Regions from separate parts of the Mycobacterium sp. NGS51 genome, predicted to be linked through region 2. Evidence: riboswitches for the same ligand, from Rfam matches in the RefSeq annotation. Region 2 holds a riboswitch; each other region holds the start of a gene.
What was found. Region 2 has a riboswitch for cobalamin ahead of AC5Y5W_RS21655 (ABC transporter substrate-binding protein). Riboswitches for the same ligand answer to the same signal wherever they lie in the genome.
Positions count from the first base shown of each region.

Region 1: it holds a riboswitch for cobalamin, as region 2 does, so the genes downstream of both, metE (5-methyltetrahydropteroyltriglutamate--homocysteine S-methyltransferase) here and AC5Y5W_RS21655 (ABC transporter substrate-binding protein) in region 2, are expected to answer to the same signal.
Region 3: it holds a riboswitch for cobalamin, as region 2 does, so the genes downstream of both, AC5Y5W_RS14695 (PPE family protein) here and AC5Y5W_RS21655 (ABC transporter substrate-binding protein) in region 2, are expected to answer to the same signal.

Region 1 is NZ_JCALCV010000002.1:40,191-44,557, reverse strand. It holds gene AC5Y5W_RS02860 (DUF3556 domain-containing protein) at 1-222, shown strand, start outside; gene metE (5-methyltetrahydropteroyltriglutamate--homocysteine S-methyltransferase) at 219-2,495, opposite strand; cobalamin riboswitch at 2,627-2,844, opposite strand; partial or broken gene AC5Y5W_RS02850 (SDR family oxidoreductase) at 2,959-3,600, opposite strand; gene AC5Y5W_RS02845 (thiolase family protein) at 3,687-4,367, shown strand, end outside.
Region 2 is NZ_JCALCV010000021.1:68,531-72,897, reverse strand. It holds gene AC5Y5W_RS21665 (DUF1490 family protein) at 1-117, shown strand, start outside; gene ctpC (manganese-exporting P-type ATPase CtpC) at 127-2,262, shown strand; cobalamin riboswitch at 2,324-2,491, shown strand; gene AC5Y5W_RS21655 (ABC transporter substrate-binding protein) at 2,524-3,726, shown strand; gene AC5Y5W_RS21650 (FecCD family ABC transporter permease) at 3,723-4,367, shown strand, end outside.
Region 3 is NZ_JCALCV010000011.1:12,711-17,077, forward strand. It holds gene trpS (tryptophan--tRNA ligase) at 1-302, opposite strand, end outside; gene AC5Y5W_RS14695 (PPE family protein) at 351-2,006, opposite strand; cobalamin riboswitch at 2,118-2,277, opposite strand; gene ephH (epoxide hydrolase EphH) at 2,387-3,217, shown strand; gene AC5Y5W_RS14705 (NADP-dependent isocitrate dehydrogenase) at 3,204-4,367, opposite strand, start outside.

The sequences.
Region 1 (4,367 bases), on a different contig from region 2:
GCGCTGCACAAGCGTTGCCACTTCGAACCCGGCGAGCTGCGCATCGTGATGCTCGACGCCCAGCCGATCCACCGCCAGACCCAGCGGTATCGGCTGGTCGACGCCGCCACCGGCGAGTTCGAGCGCGGCTACGTGTGCGTCGCCGATATGGTGACCCGCCAGCCGTGGGATGACGACATCCCGGTGCAGGTGTATGAAAGCCGGGCAGCGGCGCCCGATTAGCCTTCGCGCACCTTCGTCGCCGCGCTCACCATGTGCTGCAGCGACGCCTTCACCTCGTCGATACTGCGCGTCTTCAGTCCGCAGTCGGGATTGACCCACAGCCGCTCCGCGGGAACGGCTTTCAGTGCTGCTTGCAGTGAAGTCGCGATCTCCGACTCGGCCGGCACCCGCGGCGAGTGGATGTCGTAGACGCCCGGGCCGACGCTGTTGGCAAAGCCGACCGCGTTGAGGTCGTCGAGCACCTCCATGTGCGAGCGGGCCGCCTCGATGGACGTCACATCGGCGTCGAGGTCGGCGATCGCCCCGATCACTTCACCGAACTCCGAATAGCACAGATGGGTGTGGATCTGCGTCGAGTCGGCGACGCCGGACGTCGCCAACCGGAACGCGCCGACCGCCCACTGCAGGTACGCGTCCTGATCGACACGCCGCAGCGGCAACAACTCCCGCAGCGCGGGCTCGTCGACCTGGATGACCCCGATGCCCGCCGACTGCAGATCCACCGTCTCGTCACGGATCGCCAGCGCAACCTGTTTGGCGGTGTCGGCCAGCGGCTGGTCGTCGCGGACGAACGACCACGCCAGGACCGTCACCGGGCCGGTCAGCATGCCCTTGACCGGCTTCTCGGTCAGCGACTGCGCGTAGGTGATCCAGTCGACGGTCATCGGACGCGGCCGCGCCACGTCACCGTAGAGGATCGGCGGGCGCACGCAGCGGCTGCCGTAGGACTGCACCCAGCCGTTCTGGGTGGCGAAGAATCCGTCGAGTTGTTCGGCGAAGTACTGCACCATGTCGTTGCGTTCCGGCTCGCCGTGCACCAGCACGTCGAGTCCGAGTTGCTCCTGCAGGGCAATGACGTCGGCGATCTCGGACTTCATCCGCGCGACGTACTCGCTCTGGTCGATCTCGCCGGTCCGCAACGCCGCCCGGGCCTTGCGGATCGCCGAGGTCTGCGGGTAGGAGCCGATCGTCGTCGTCGGCAACAGCGGCAGCTGGAGCCGTTCCTGTTGGCTGCTGCGGCGATCGGCCGCGGGTCCGCGTTGGTTACCCGATGCGACGATCGAATCGATGCGGGCGCGGATCTGGCCGTTGTGTAGCCGCGGATCCGAACGGCGCGACGCCACTGCGGCATTGGAGGCCGCGATCTCGTCGGCCACCGCGTCGCGGCCCTCGCGCAGCGCACGCGCGAGCGTGACGACCTCGTGCACCTTCTCGGCGCCGAACGCCAGCCAGCTGCGCAGGTTGTCGTCCAGATCGGTGGCGCCCTCTTCCAAAGCCAGGGAGTAGGGGACATGCAGGGTCGAGCACGACGTCGACACCGCAACTGCCTGCGCCGACCCCAGCAGCGTCGCCAGCCGGCTCAGCGCGGACTCCAGGTCGGTGCGCCAGATGTTGCGGCCGTTGACGATACCGGCGACCAGCGTCTTGCCGGCCAGCTCGGGAATCGATGCCAGCTCCGCGTTGGCGCCGCGGACCAGGTCCACGCCGATCGCCTCGACCGGCGTGCGAGCCAGTGCAGGCAGCGCGGCGCCGGGATCGCCGAAGTAGGTGGCGACATGGATCGCGGGCCGCCTGCCCACCGAGCCCAACGCGGTGTAGACGCGTTCGGCCAGCGCGGCCGCGTCGGCGGCGACATCGGTCACCAGCGCCGGCTCGTCCAACTGCACCCACTGCGCGCCATTGTCGGCCAGCAGCGACAGCAACTCGGTGTACACCGGGATCAGTTCGTCGAGGCGTTCGATCGGTGCACCGGCACCATCCACCGGCTTGCTCAGCAGCAGGAAGGTGATCGGGCCGATGACTACCGGTCGGGCGGGAATCCCTTGGTCGCGGGCCTCTTTCAGCTCGGCAAGCACCTTGTCGGGATGCAGCTCGAAGCGGGTGCCGGGCGCAATCTCGGGAACCAGGTAGTGGTAGTTGGTGTCGAACCACTTGGTCATCTCCAGCGGCGCGACGTCGTCGTTGCCGCGGGCCGCCGCAAAGTAACGGTCCAGCTCGTCGGCCACCTTCGCGACCCTGGCCGGCAGCGCGCCGAGCAGTACCGAGGTGTCGAGCATCTGGTCGTAGTAGGAGAACGTGTTCACCGGCACGGAGTCCAGCCCGGCCGCCGCCAATTCCGCCCAGGTGTCGCGGCGCAGGGTGGCGGCGACGGACTCCAGCTCAGATCGACTGGTCCGGCCGGCCCAGTAGCCTTCGGTTGCGCGTTTGAGTTCGCGGCGCGGACCGATGCGCGGGGAGCCGGTGATGGTGGCGGTAAACGGCTGAGCGGTCACGTGTTCGTCCTTCACTCGACGTGGTGGTCACCGCCAGCGGACGCACAGCCGATCGGGTGCACTGCGCCCGGTGGGCACGGCAACCGGTGCGGCCAACGCCCATCCCACGAGGCGGTGAACCGCCGGACGCGGCGCGTCCGGCACAGCTGGCAGGTCTTCGGACTCGCAGGCATGCACCATGTGGTGCTCCTAATGGCCGTCGCTTCCCGGTCGTTGACCAGTGCTTCTAGACGGCGGTCGTTCCTGCATACCGCTGCGGGACAGTCCCGGATTCTCACCGAGTTCCCTCTCGCGACGCATAGCCAACATGCCTCGCTCGATGCCGACACCTTGCGGCGACGGCAGACCAGTTGCGTAATCGAGACTACTAGGTGCGATGGCGGCGACCCGTCCCCCTCGCCGTTTCGCGGCTGGGGGTGCCCCCGGCGCCCGGCTTCGCCGCGCATGCGATCGCCGCGTCGGCGGCCAGCGCTTCGACGATGGGCACGTCGCCGTTGTTGAACTCGATGGTCCGCCCGATCGTCGCGTCGTCGTGCAGCACGGCCGCCGCCACCAGCGCGACGTCTTCGCGGGTGACTTCCCGGCCATGCGGTGCGGCACCGACGGCGATGTGCCCGGTCGCGGGATCGAGCGTGAGCCGACCGGGTCCCAATATGGTCCAGTCGAGGTCACTGCTGCGCAGATGGGCGTCGGCGGCGGCCTTGGCCTCGGCATAGGGAAAGAACGGATCGTCTTGCGGCACACCGTGGTCGGGTCCGGCCCCGAAATACGAGACCATCACGAAGCGCCGAACTCCGGCCTTGGCGGCGGCGTCGATGACCCGGACGGCGGCGTCGCGGTCGACGGCGTAGGTGCGGGCCGGATTGCCGCCGCCGGCGCCGGCGGAGAAGACCACCGCGTCATGTCCGGCCACCAGGTCGGCCAGGGCGTCGGTGTCGAGTTGCTCGATGTCGGCGACGACGGGTGTGGCCCCGGTAAGGGCAATTTCCTCGGCGTGGTCGGGATTGCGGAAAACCGACGTCACGGCGTCGCCGCGCTCGGTCAGGATTCGGGCCAGATGCATGGCGACCTTGCCGTGGCCGCCGATGACGACGATGCGTGCCATGCCGCCGACGCTACCTGGCAACCCCGCTCCCGACCCGCCTAGCGCCGTGGTCAAGAATCGAGGCACACGAGTCAAAGGAGAACGTCATGGCTGAAGCCGTCATCGTCGAAGCGGTGCGCTCACCGATCGGCAAACGCAACGGTGGTCTGTCCGGGGTGCATCCCGCCGACCTGTCCGCCCAGGTCCTCAACGGGCTCGTCGGCAAGGCCGGCGTCGACCCCGAGCTCGTCGACGACGTGATCTGGGGATGTGTCATGCAGGCCGGTGAGCAGGCCCTCGACATCGGTCGCACCGCGTTGCTGACGGCCGGCTGGCCCGAGAGCGTGCCGGGTGTCACCGTCGATCGTCAGTGTGGGTCCAGCCAGCAGTCGGTGCACTTCGCCGCCGCGGGTGTGGTCGCCGGTCACTACGACGTCGTCGTGGCCGGCGGTGTGGAGTCGATGTCGCGGGTGCCGATGGGCTCGTCGCTCGCCGGCGGTGGCAGGCCGTTCCCGCAGGGCTTCCTGGACCGCTACGACGGCGCGGTTCCGAACCAGGGCATCGGCGCCGAGATGATCGCCGAGCAGTGGGGATTCGACCGCACCACGCTCGACCAGTTCTCCCTCGACTCCCACGAAAAGGCCGCTGCGGCACAAGATTCCGGGGCGTTCGACGATGAGATCGTTGCCATCAAGGACCAGGACGGCAACACGATTCTCAAAGACGAAGGCATCCGCCGGGGCACACCGATGGAGAAGATGGCCCAGCTCAAGCCGGCCTTCAAAGAG
Region 2 (4,367 bases):
GAAGCAGCGGAGTCGGCCCGGCTCAAAGTGGCCGACGTCGTCGCCGAGGCCCGCGAGCGCATCGGTGAAGAGGCGCCGCCGCCGGCGATCGGCGATCACGGCGACCACGAACACTGACCCTTGGCCATGACTGACCTTGCCGTCATTTCCGACGCGGCCGGGCGGATGCGGGTACAGGTCCCGTGGGTGCGGTCGAACTCCCGGCGCGCCGTCGCGGTGGAAGAGGCGGTCGACAAGCAGAACGGGGTGCGGGCGGTGCACGCCTACCCGCACACCGGCTCGGTCGTCGTGTGGTATTCGCCGAAACGCTGCGACCGCTCGGCGGTGCTTGCCGCGATCGACTCGGCCGAACACGTTGCGGCCGAACTGATTCCCGCACGCACGCCGCGCTCGGCCGATGTCCGCAACACCGAGGTGCTGCGCATGGTGGTCGGCGGCGCGGCGCTGGCATTGCTCGGGGTGCGCCGCTACGTCTTCAATCGGCCGCCGCTGCTGGGTTCGAGCGGCCAGTTGGTTGCGACCGGCGCAACGGTGTTCATGGGCTATCCCTTCCTGCGCGGCGCGCTGCGATCGCTGCGGTCCGGCCGTGCCGGCACCGATGCGCTGGTGACCGCGGCGACCGTGGCCAGCCTGGTGCTGCGCGAGAACGTCGTCGCGCTCACGGTGCTGTGGCTGCTCAATATCGGTGAGTACCTCCAGGATTTGACGCTGCGACGGACCCGGCGGGCCATTTCGGATTTGCTGCGCGGCACCGCCGACACCGCCTGGATACGGCTGGACGACGGCAACGAGGTGCAGGTGCCGATCGACACCGTGCAGGTCGGCGACGACGTGGTGATTCACGATCACGTGGCGATACCGGTCGACGGCGAAGTGGTCGACGGCGAGGCGGTTGTCGACCAGTCTGCGATCACCGGCGAAACCCTGCCGGTCAGCATCGTCACCGGGTCTGACGTGCATGCCGGCTCGGTGGTGCTGCGCGGCCGTTTGGTCGTGCGCGCCCGCGCCGTCGGCAACGAAACAGCCATCGGCCGCATCGTCACCAGAGTCGAAGAGGCGCAACAAGATCGCGCGCCGATCCAAACCGTCGGCGAGAACTTCTCCCGCCGCTTCGTTCCGATTTCGTTCATCGTCTCGGCGATCACCCTGGCGATCACCGGAGATGTGCGACGCGCGATGACCATGCTGCTCATCGCGTGCCCGTGCGCCGTGGGGCTGGCGACACCGACGGCGATCAGCGCGGCGATCGGCAACGGTGCTCGTCGCGGCATCCTGATCAAGGGCGGCTCACACCTCGAGCAGGCCGGCCGGGTAGACGCCATCGTGTTCGACAAGACCGGGACGCTCACCGTCGGCCGCCCGGTCGTCACCAACATCATTGCCATCCACCGGGATTGGCAACCCGAGCAGGTCCTGGCCTACGCGGCCAGCTCGGAACTGCACTCGCGGCATCCGCTTGCCGAGGCGGTGATCAGATCCACCGAGGAACGCCGCATCATCATTCCGCCGCACGAGGAATGCGAGGTGCTGGTCGGCCTGGGGATGCGGACCTGGGCCGACGGCCGCACGCTGCTGCTGGGCAGCCCATCGCTGCTGCGCTCCGAAAACGTCGCGGTGACAACCGAAGCGGCCGACTGGGTGGACAAGTTGCGCCAGCAGGCCGAAACGCCGCTGCTGCTGGCGGTCGACGGCATCCTGGTGGGACTGATCAGCCTGCGCGACGAAGTGCGCTCCGAGGCCACCGATGTCTTACACCAGCTGCGGGCCAACGGGATTCGCCGCATCGTCATGCTCACCGGTGACCACCCGGAGATCGCCAAGGTGGTTGCCGCCGAGTTGGGCATCGACGAGTGGCGGGCCGAGGTGCTGCCGGAGGACAAACTCGAAGTGGTGCGCGAGCTGCAGGACGAAGGGCATGTCGTCGGGATGGTCGGCGACGGCATCAACGACGCTCCCGCGCTGGCGGCCGCCGACATCGGAATCGCCATGGGACTGGCCGGAACCGACGTCGCCGTCGAAACCGCCGACGTCGCATTGGCCAACGACGATTTGCGGCGCCTGCTCGATGTGGGCGATCTCGGGTCGCGTGCGGTCGAGGTGATCCGGCAGAACTACGGCATGTCCATCGCGGTCAACGCCGCCGGGCTGCTGATCGGCGCGGGCGGCGCGCTGTCGCCGGTGCTGGCCGCAATCCTGCACAACGCGTCGTCGGTGGCCGTCGTCGCCAACAGCTCGCGGTTGATCCGCTACCGCCTCGATTAGCCGCCGTGCAAGAATTCCGCCGGCGACGATGCAGAGCGGAAGCGATGAGGAGGAGCGGCGTATATATTGTCGCCGTTAAGGCGATGACGATGCAGGAAGCCGGTGTGAGTCCGGCGCGGTCCCGCCACTGTCATCGGGGAGCGACCCTCATCGGCCACGGCCAGCCGGCTGGAAGGCGAGGCGAGCAGCGATCCGAAAGCCAGGACACTGCCGTCATCGCGTCCTGCGAACCGGGGCGGTGTACCCCGAGAGAGCTGACCGATGTCACGTCCGCCGTGGATAGTTCTTGTCGTCATCACCACCCTGGCGCTCAGCGTGGGCGCCTGCGCCCCGTCGTCGGACAAGCCGTCCGACACCAGCACCTCCGATACGCCAGGCTGCATCAGCGCCTTCGACCCGAACGCCGATTACTTCCCGGACAAGTCGGCGGTCCACGACGCCACCAATTTCACGATCAGCTACCACAACAGCTATCAGGTCCTGACCGTCAAACAGCCCTACCCGAACGGATCACCCCAGTCGTATGTGCTGGTGCGCTGCGGGGCCCCGGCGCCAGCGCTGACCGGCGACCTGGCACACGCGCCGCAGATCACGGTGCCCGTCACCAGCCTGTATTCCGCGTCGACCACCCATCTGGGCATGATCGACGAACTCGGCCAGACCGACGTGGTCACCGGTCTGGCCGATACCGCCAACGCCGTCAGCCCGCAGATCCGCCGGCGCATCGACGCCGGCAAGGTCGCCGACTACGCGCCGGGCCAGCAGATCAACGTCGAGTCGGTGATCGCGGGCCACCCCGATGTGCTGGTCACCGCGGGCACCGACGATCCGAGTTACGCCAAGCTGCGCGACGCCGGCATCGACGTGGTTGCCGACGCCGAATGGCTGGAGGCCACGCCGTTGGGCCGGGCGGAGTGGGTCAAGGTGTTCGCCGCGCTGACGGGCACCGAGAAGAAGGCCGACGGGATTTACGACGGGCTGCGCGAGGACTACCGCAACGTCGCAGCCAAGACGGCCGGCGTGCGGCCCGCCGAGGTGTTGCCGGGAACCATGTACCAAGGCACCTGGTCGGTGCCGGCCGGCGGCGACTACGCGGGACGGTTGATTGTCGACGCCGGCGGTGACTATCCGTGGTCGCGCGACCCGAACACCGGAAGCCTGCAGCTGAGCTTCGAATCCGTCTACGCCAAGGCCGGACATGCTCCGGTGTGGCTGGTGAGCACCAACTGGAGAACACTCGATGACGCGCTGGCCACCGACAACCGCTACAGCGAGCTGACGGCGGTCCGCGACGGGCAAGTCTGGTCGGCGACCAAGGCGATCGGCCCCGGCGGCGGCAACGACTACTGGGAGCGCGGCGTGGCCCGGCCCGACCTGGTGCTGGCAGATCTGGTGGCGATCCTGCATCCCGAGCTGGCACCCAACCACCGCTTCGAGTTCTATCGACAGGTCACCGGCGCGTGAGCAGGGCGGCGGCCGCGCTGACGGCGCTGGCCGCGGCGGTGGCGGTGCTGACGCTGCTGGGGATTGCGCTGGGCCCGGTGCGGGTGCCGCTGTTCGACACGGTCCGCGTCCTGGCCGGTGCCGACCCGTCGGACCCTCGCTGGCAGGTGATCGTGGCGAGCATGCGCGTGCCGCGGGTGCTGACCGCGGTCGCGGCCGGTGCCGGGCTGGGCGTGGCCGGCCTACAGATGCAGACCCTGTTCCGCAACGCGCTCGCCGACCCGTACGTGTTGGGCGTCAGCTCGGGCGCGAGCCTCGGGGTGGCCGTCGTGGTGATCGCCGGTGCCGGATCCACCGCCGGATTCACCGCGGGTTTGGCCGGCGGCGGTCGCGCCGGCGTGGTGCTCGCTGCGGCGCTGGGGGCCGCGGCCGTGCTAGCGATGGTGCTGGCGCTGGCCCGCTGGGTGCGGTCGGCTGCGACGCTGCTGTTGATCGGCGTGATGGTGGGCGCGGCCAGTACCGCGGTCGTCAGTGTGCTGCTGGTGTATGCGGATCCGCAGCGTGTCCAGCAATATCTGCTCTGGGGACTGGGCAGCTTCGCCGGCACCACCTGGGCCGACTTGCGCCTGCTGTTGCCGTGCGTCGCAGTGGGCGTGGCGGCC
Region 3 (4,367 bases), on a different contig from region 2:
CCCAGCACCCAAGCCAGCTGCGTGTGGGCCGGCACGTGACTTTGCACGAAGATCGTGCTGCGGGCCGGGTCGACGCCCAGCGCGAGATACTGCGCCGCGGTGACCAGCGTGCGCCGCCGCAACACGTCGGGCTCCTGCGGGATGGTGATGGCGTGCAGGTCGACCACGCAGAAGAACGTGTCATGGTCGTCCTGCAACTCGGCCCAATGAGTCACCGCACCCAGAGCATTGCCGAGGTGAAGCGAGTCAGAGGTGGGCTGCACACCGGAGAAGACCCGGCGGGTTGCGGTAGCGGTGTTCATGATGGCTCGATCTTTTCACGCGGGCCCCGGCCGGCGGCCCACGGTCACTCAGTCGGGCCCGTGATCCCAGGTGCGCGGCATCATCGGCGCCGTGGAGCCGCCGCCGTAGGAGTCACCGGTCACTGTGGTCAACCCCGCCGGCTGTGCCCCGGCCACCGTGCGTTCGGTCCCGGCAAATCCCATTGGTCCCGCGCCCTGATCCGAGGCCACGACCGCGGGCTCTGACTCCAGGTCCATGTATTCGTACCCGCGGCCCAGTTGTGTGACCTCCGCCCGCCGGTGCCGCCCACCCGGGGCCTGGTCTTCCATAGCCGCCGCAGCCACCAAAGGCTGAGCACCGTGGGCATGTCGCGCCTTCTTGCGGCGGGCGCTGGTGCTGGCCGCCCGCCGCGCATCGGCGGTCAGTCCACCGAGCATGTACGCCAACCCGTCCATGGTCAGACCCACCGGTGGCGCTGACGGCGCCGGCGGCGGGGCCACGGGTGCCGGCGGCGCCGGGGCCGTTGCCGGCGCGGGGACGGGCGACGGTGCAGGTGCCGGAGCCGGGACGGGAGGCGGGGTCGGCGCCAGCGCCAATGCCAACGGCGGAGGGGCCGGGATGACGGGCATCACCGGGATGCCGTGCAGGTGCAAACCCACGCCCACGGCGCCGCCCAGCAGTACCGGTGCAGCCACCAGCGGAACCAACGGAAGGGTCAGCAGCGGCAGAAAAACCGGCAGCAGGGTCGTCTCCAGCAAAGTCTTGAGCAGCGCGATGGTGTCGGTGATGATCGTGCCGATGGCTTCGACGGTGGTGAACAGAATGGTGAAAGCGATCGTCGCGGGGTTACCGGTCGCGAATGCGGCGGCAAGATCCGCCCCGATGAATCCGAAGGTTTGCGACAGCAGCGCAACGTACGTTCCGATGTCCATCGGGTAGCCGAGGGCGAACGCAATGTTGGCCGGGTTGAGGTAGGTCAGCGGATTACCGAGCACCGGCAGCCAGGGATCAAACCCGGCGAACATGTCCTGGAAGAACGGGTCGCTCATCAGACCGTCGATCAGCGGTTGGAAGACCCTGTCGAAAAAGTCGGTGAACCCGCTGTTGTTCAGCCAATCAAGGACGTCGTCCTGCCGGTCGGGGGGCAGCGGTGACGGCTGATCGGCAGCGGCCGCCGAGGTGTCGGCTTTCATGATCTGCGGCGCAGGCGTGGTTTGCGGTGACGCCGCGACCGCAGCGGTGGCGACAGTTTGATAGGTGCCCATCACGGTGGCGGCCTGAATCCACATCCGCACGTAGTCGGCCTCGTTCAGCGCGATCGGAATCGCGTTGACGCCGAAGAAATTCGTCGCCACCAACGCCGCGTGGGCGGCATGGTTGGCGGCCAGCTCGGCCAGCGTCGGCATGGCCGCCAGCGCACTGATGTAGGCCGTGGCGGCGGTTTCATGCCGGGCCGCTCGCACGGCGCTATCGGTGGCGGCTTGCATCAGCCACGCCAGATACGGCGCGTGGGCGGCCACGTAGCTCTCGGCGGTCGGACCGTCCCACGTCCCGGCCTGCACCGCTCCCAACAGCGCGGTGAGTTCCTCAGCCGCCTCGAGGTATTCGGTGCCCAGCGAATTCCACGCCGTCGCAGCGGCCAGCAGCGAGCCGGGGCCGGGACCACTGGACAGCAGCGTCGAATGCACTTCCGGCGGCGCGGCCATCCAAATTGGCGCGGTCACCGCCCACTACCTGAAATCGCAGCGGATTTATCGAAATGGGCAGCCGCGACGGCCGACCCTGACATGCATGGCATGGCGATTCGTCAGCTCTCTCGGGGTACACCGCCCCGGGTAGCAGGATGCGACGACGCGAGTGTCCTGGCTCTCGGATCGTTGCTCGCCTCGCCTTCCAGCTCGCAGCCGTGGCGGATGAGGGTCGCTCCCCGATGACAGTGGCGGGACCGCGCCGGACTTGCACCGGCTTCCTGCAACGTCGTCGCCTTACCGGCGGATTATGGCATGCCAATCCCGTCATTCGCGAATCAGTCGCAAGACGCCGGCGATCTGCAATTCCAATGGCGCAATTGCGAGTACCGGCGGTATCGCCATAGTGTCGGCATATGCGCGCGCCAATTCATCTGGGTACCGGAGAACCGGTCCTGCTGCTACATCCTTTTCTGATCTCGCAGCTGGTATGGGAGACCGTCGCCCAGCAATTGGCCGACACCGGCCGCTATGAGGTGTTCGCCCCGACGATGGCCGGCCACAACGGCGGGCCCTACTCGGGTACCTGGTTTCTGAGCTCGGAGGTACTGGCCGATCACGTGGAGCGGCAACTCGATGAGCTGGGCTGGAACACCGCCCACATCGTCGGCAACTCGCTGGGCGGCTGGGTGGCGTTCGAACTGGAGAGCCGGGGCCGGGCCCGCACCATCACCGGAATCGCCCCGGCGGGCGGATGGACGCGGTGGAGCCCGACCAAGTTCGAGGTGATCGCCAAGTTCGTGATGGGCATGCCGGTATGGGCGCTGGCCCGCTGGCTCGGGCCGCGCGCGTTGCAACTGCCGTTCAGCCGCCGGCTGGCCACCCTGCCGATCAGTGGACCACCGGAAGGCGTCAGCGAAGCCGAGCTCCGGGCGATCATCGACGACGTTGCGCACTGCCCGGCCTACTTCCAGTTGCTGATCAAAGCGCTGTTGATGCCCGGACTGGCGGACTTGGCGCAGACCGCCGTTCCCGCCCATCTGGTGATCTGCGAAAAGGACCGGGTCTTTCCGGGGCCGAGATCCCACCGCTACTTCAGGGGCCAACTTCCCAAGGGCACGCAGGTGACTGAGCTGGACGGTGTCGGTCACATCCCGATGTTCGAAGCGCCGGGCCGCATCACCGAAGTCATCACCGATTTCCTCGACCAATACAGCCCGCCGATTCGCGAGATCAGGTCGAGCTGAGGGCCTTGTCCAGGTTCTCGGCGATCGTGTTGAGGAACTCCTCGCTGGTCTGCCAGTCTTGATCCTTACCGATCAGCAGTGCGAGGTCCTTGGTCATCTGGCCACCCTCGACGGTGGTGACGACGACGTCTTCCAGCTTCTGAGCGAACTCGCTCACCTCGGGGGTGTTGTCCAGCTTGCCGCGGTGCTGCAACCCCCGGGTCCACGCGAAGATCGAGGCGATCGGGTTGGTGGAGGTGGGCTTGCCTTCCTGGTACTGACGGAAATGCCGCGTGACGGTGCCATGCGCGGCTTCGGCCTCGACCGTCTTACCATCGGCGGTCATCAGCACCGACGTCATCAGCCCGAGTGAACCGTAGCCCTGCGCCACCGCGTCGGATTGCACGTCGCCGTCATAGTTCTTGCAGGCCCAGACATAGCCGCCCTCCCACTTCAGGCAGGCCGCCACCATGTCGTCGATCAACCGGTGCTCGTAGGTCAGTCCGGCTTTGTCGAACTTGTCCTTGAACTCCTCGTCGTAGATGCGCTGGAACTCATCTTTGAACATGCCGTCATAAGACTTGAGGATGGTGTTCTTGGTCGACAGGTACACCGGGTAGTTCTCTTGCAGGCCATAGGCAAACGACGTGCGGGCGAAGTCCTGGATCGATTCCTTGAAGTTGTACATCCCCATCACCACACCGCCGTCTTCGGGAATGCTCACCATTTCATGCACAACCGGCTCGCTGTCGTCATTGGGCGTGAAGGTCAGTGTGACGGTGCCGGGGCGGTCCACTTTGAAGTTCGTCGCACGATACTGGTCGCCAAAAGCGTGCCGGCCGATGATAATCGGCTTCTTCCACCCGGGAACCAACCGCGGAACGTTCGAAATCATGATCGGCTCGCGAAATATTGTGCCGCCCAGAATGTTTCGGATCGTTCCGTTCGGCGACGACCACATGGTCTTGAGGTCGAACTCCTTGACGCGGGCCTCGTCGGGGGTGATGGTCGCGCACTTGACGCCGACGCCGTGCTTCTTGATGGCATAGGCGCAGTCGATCGTCACCTGGTCGTCCGTGTCGTCGCGGTGCTCGATGCCCAGGTCGTAGTAATCCAGGTTGATGTCGAGGTGCGGAAAGATCAGCAAATCCTTGATCCACTGCCAGATAAC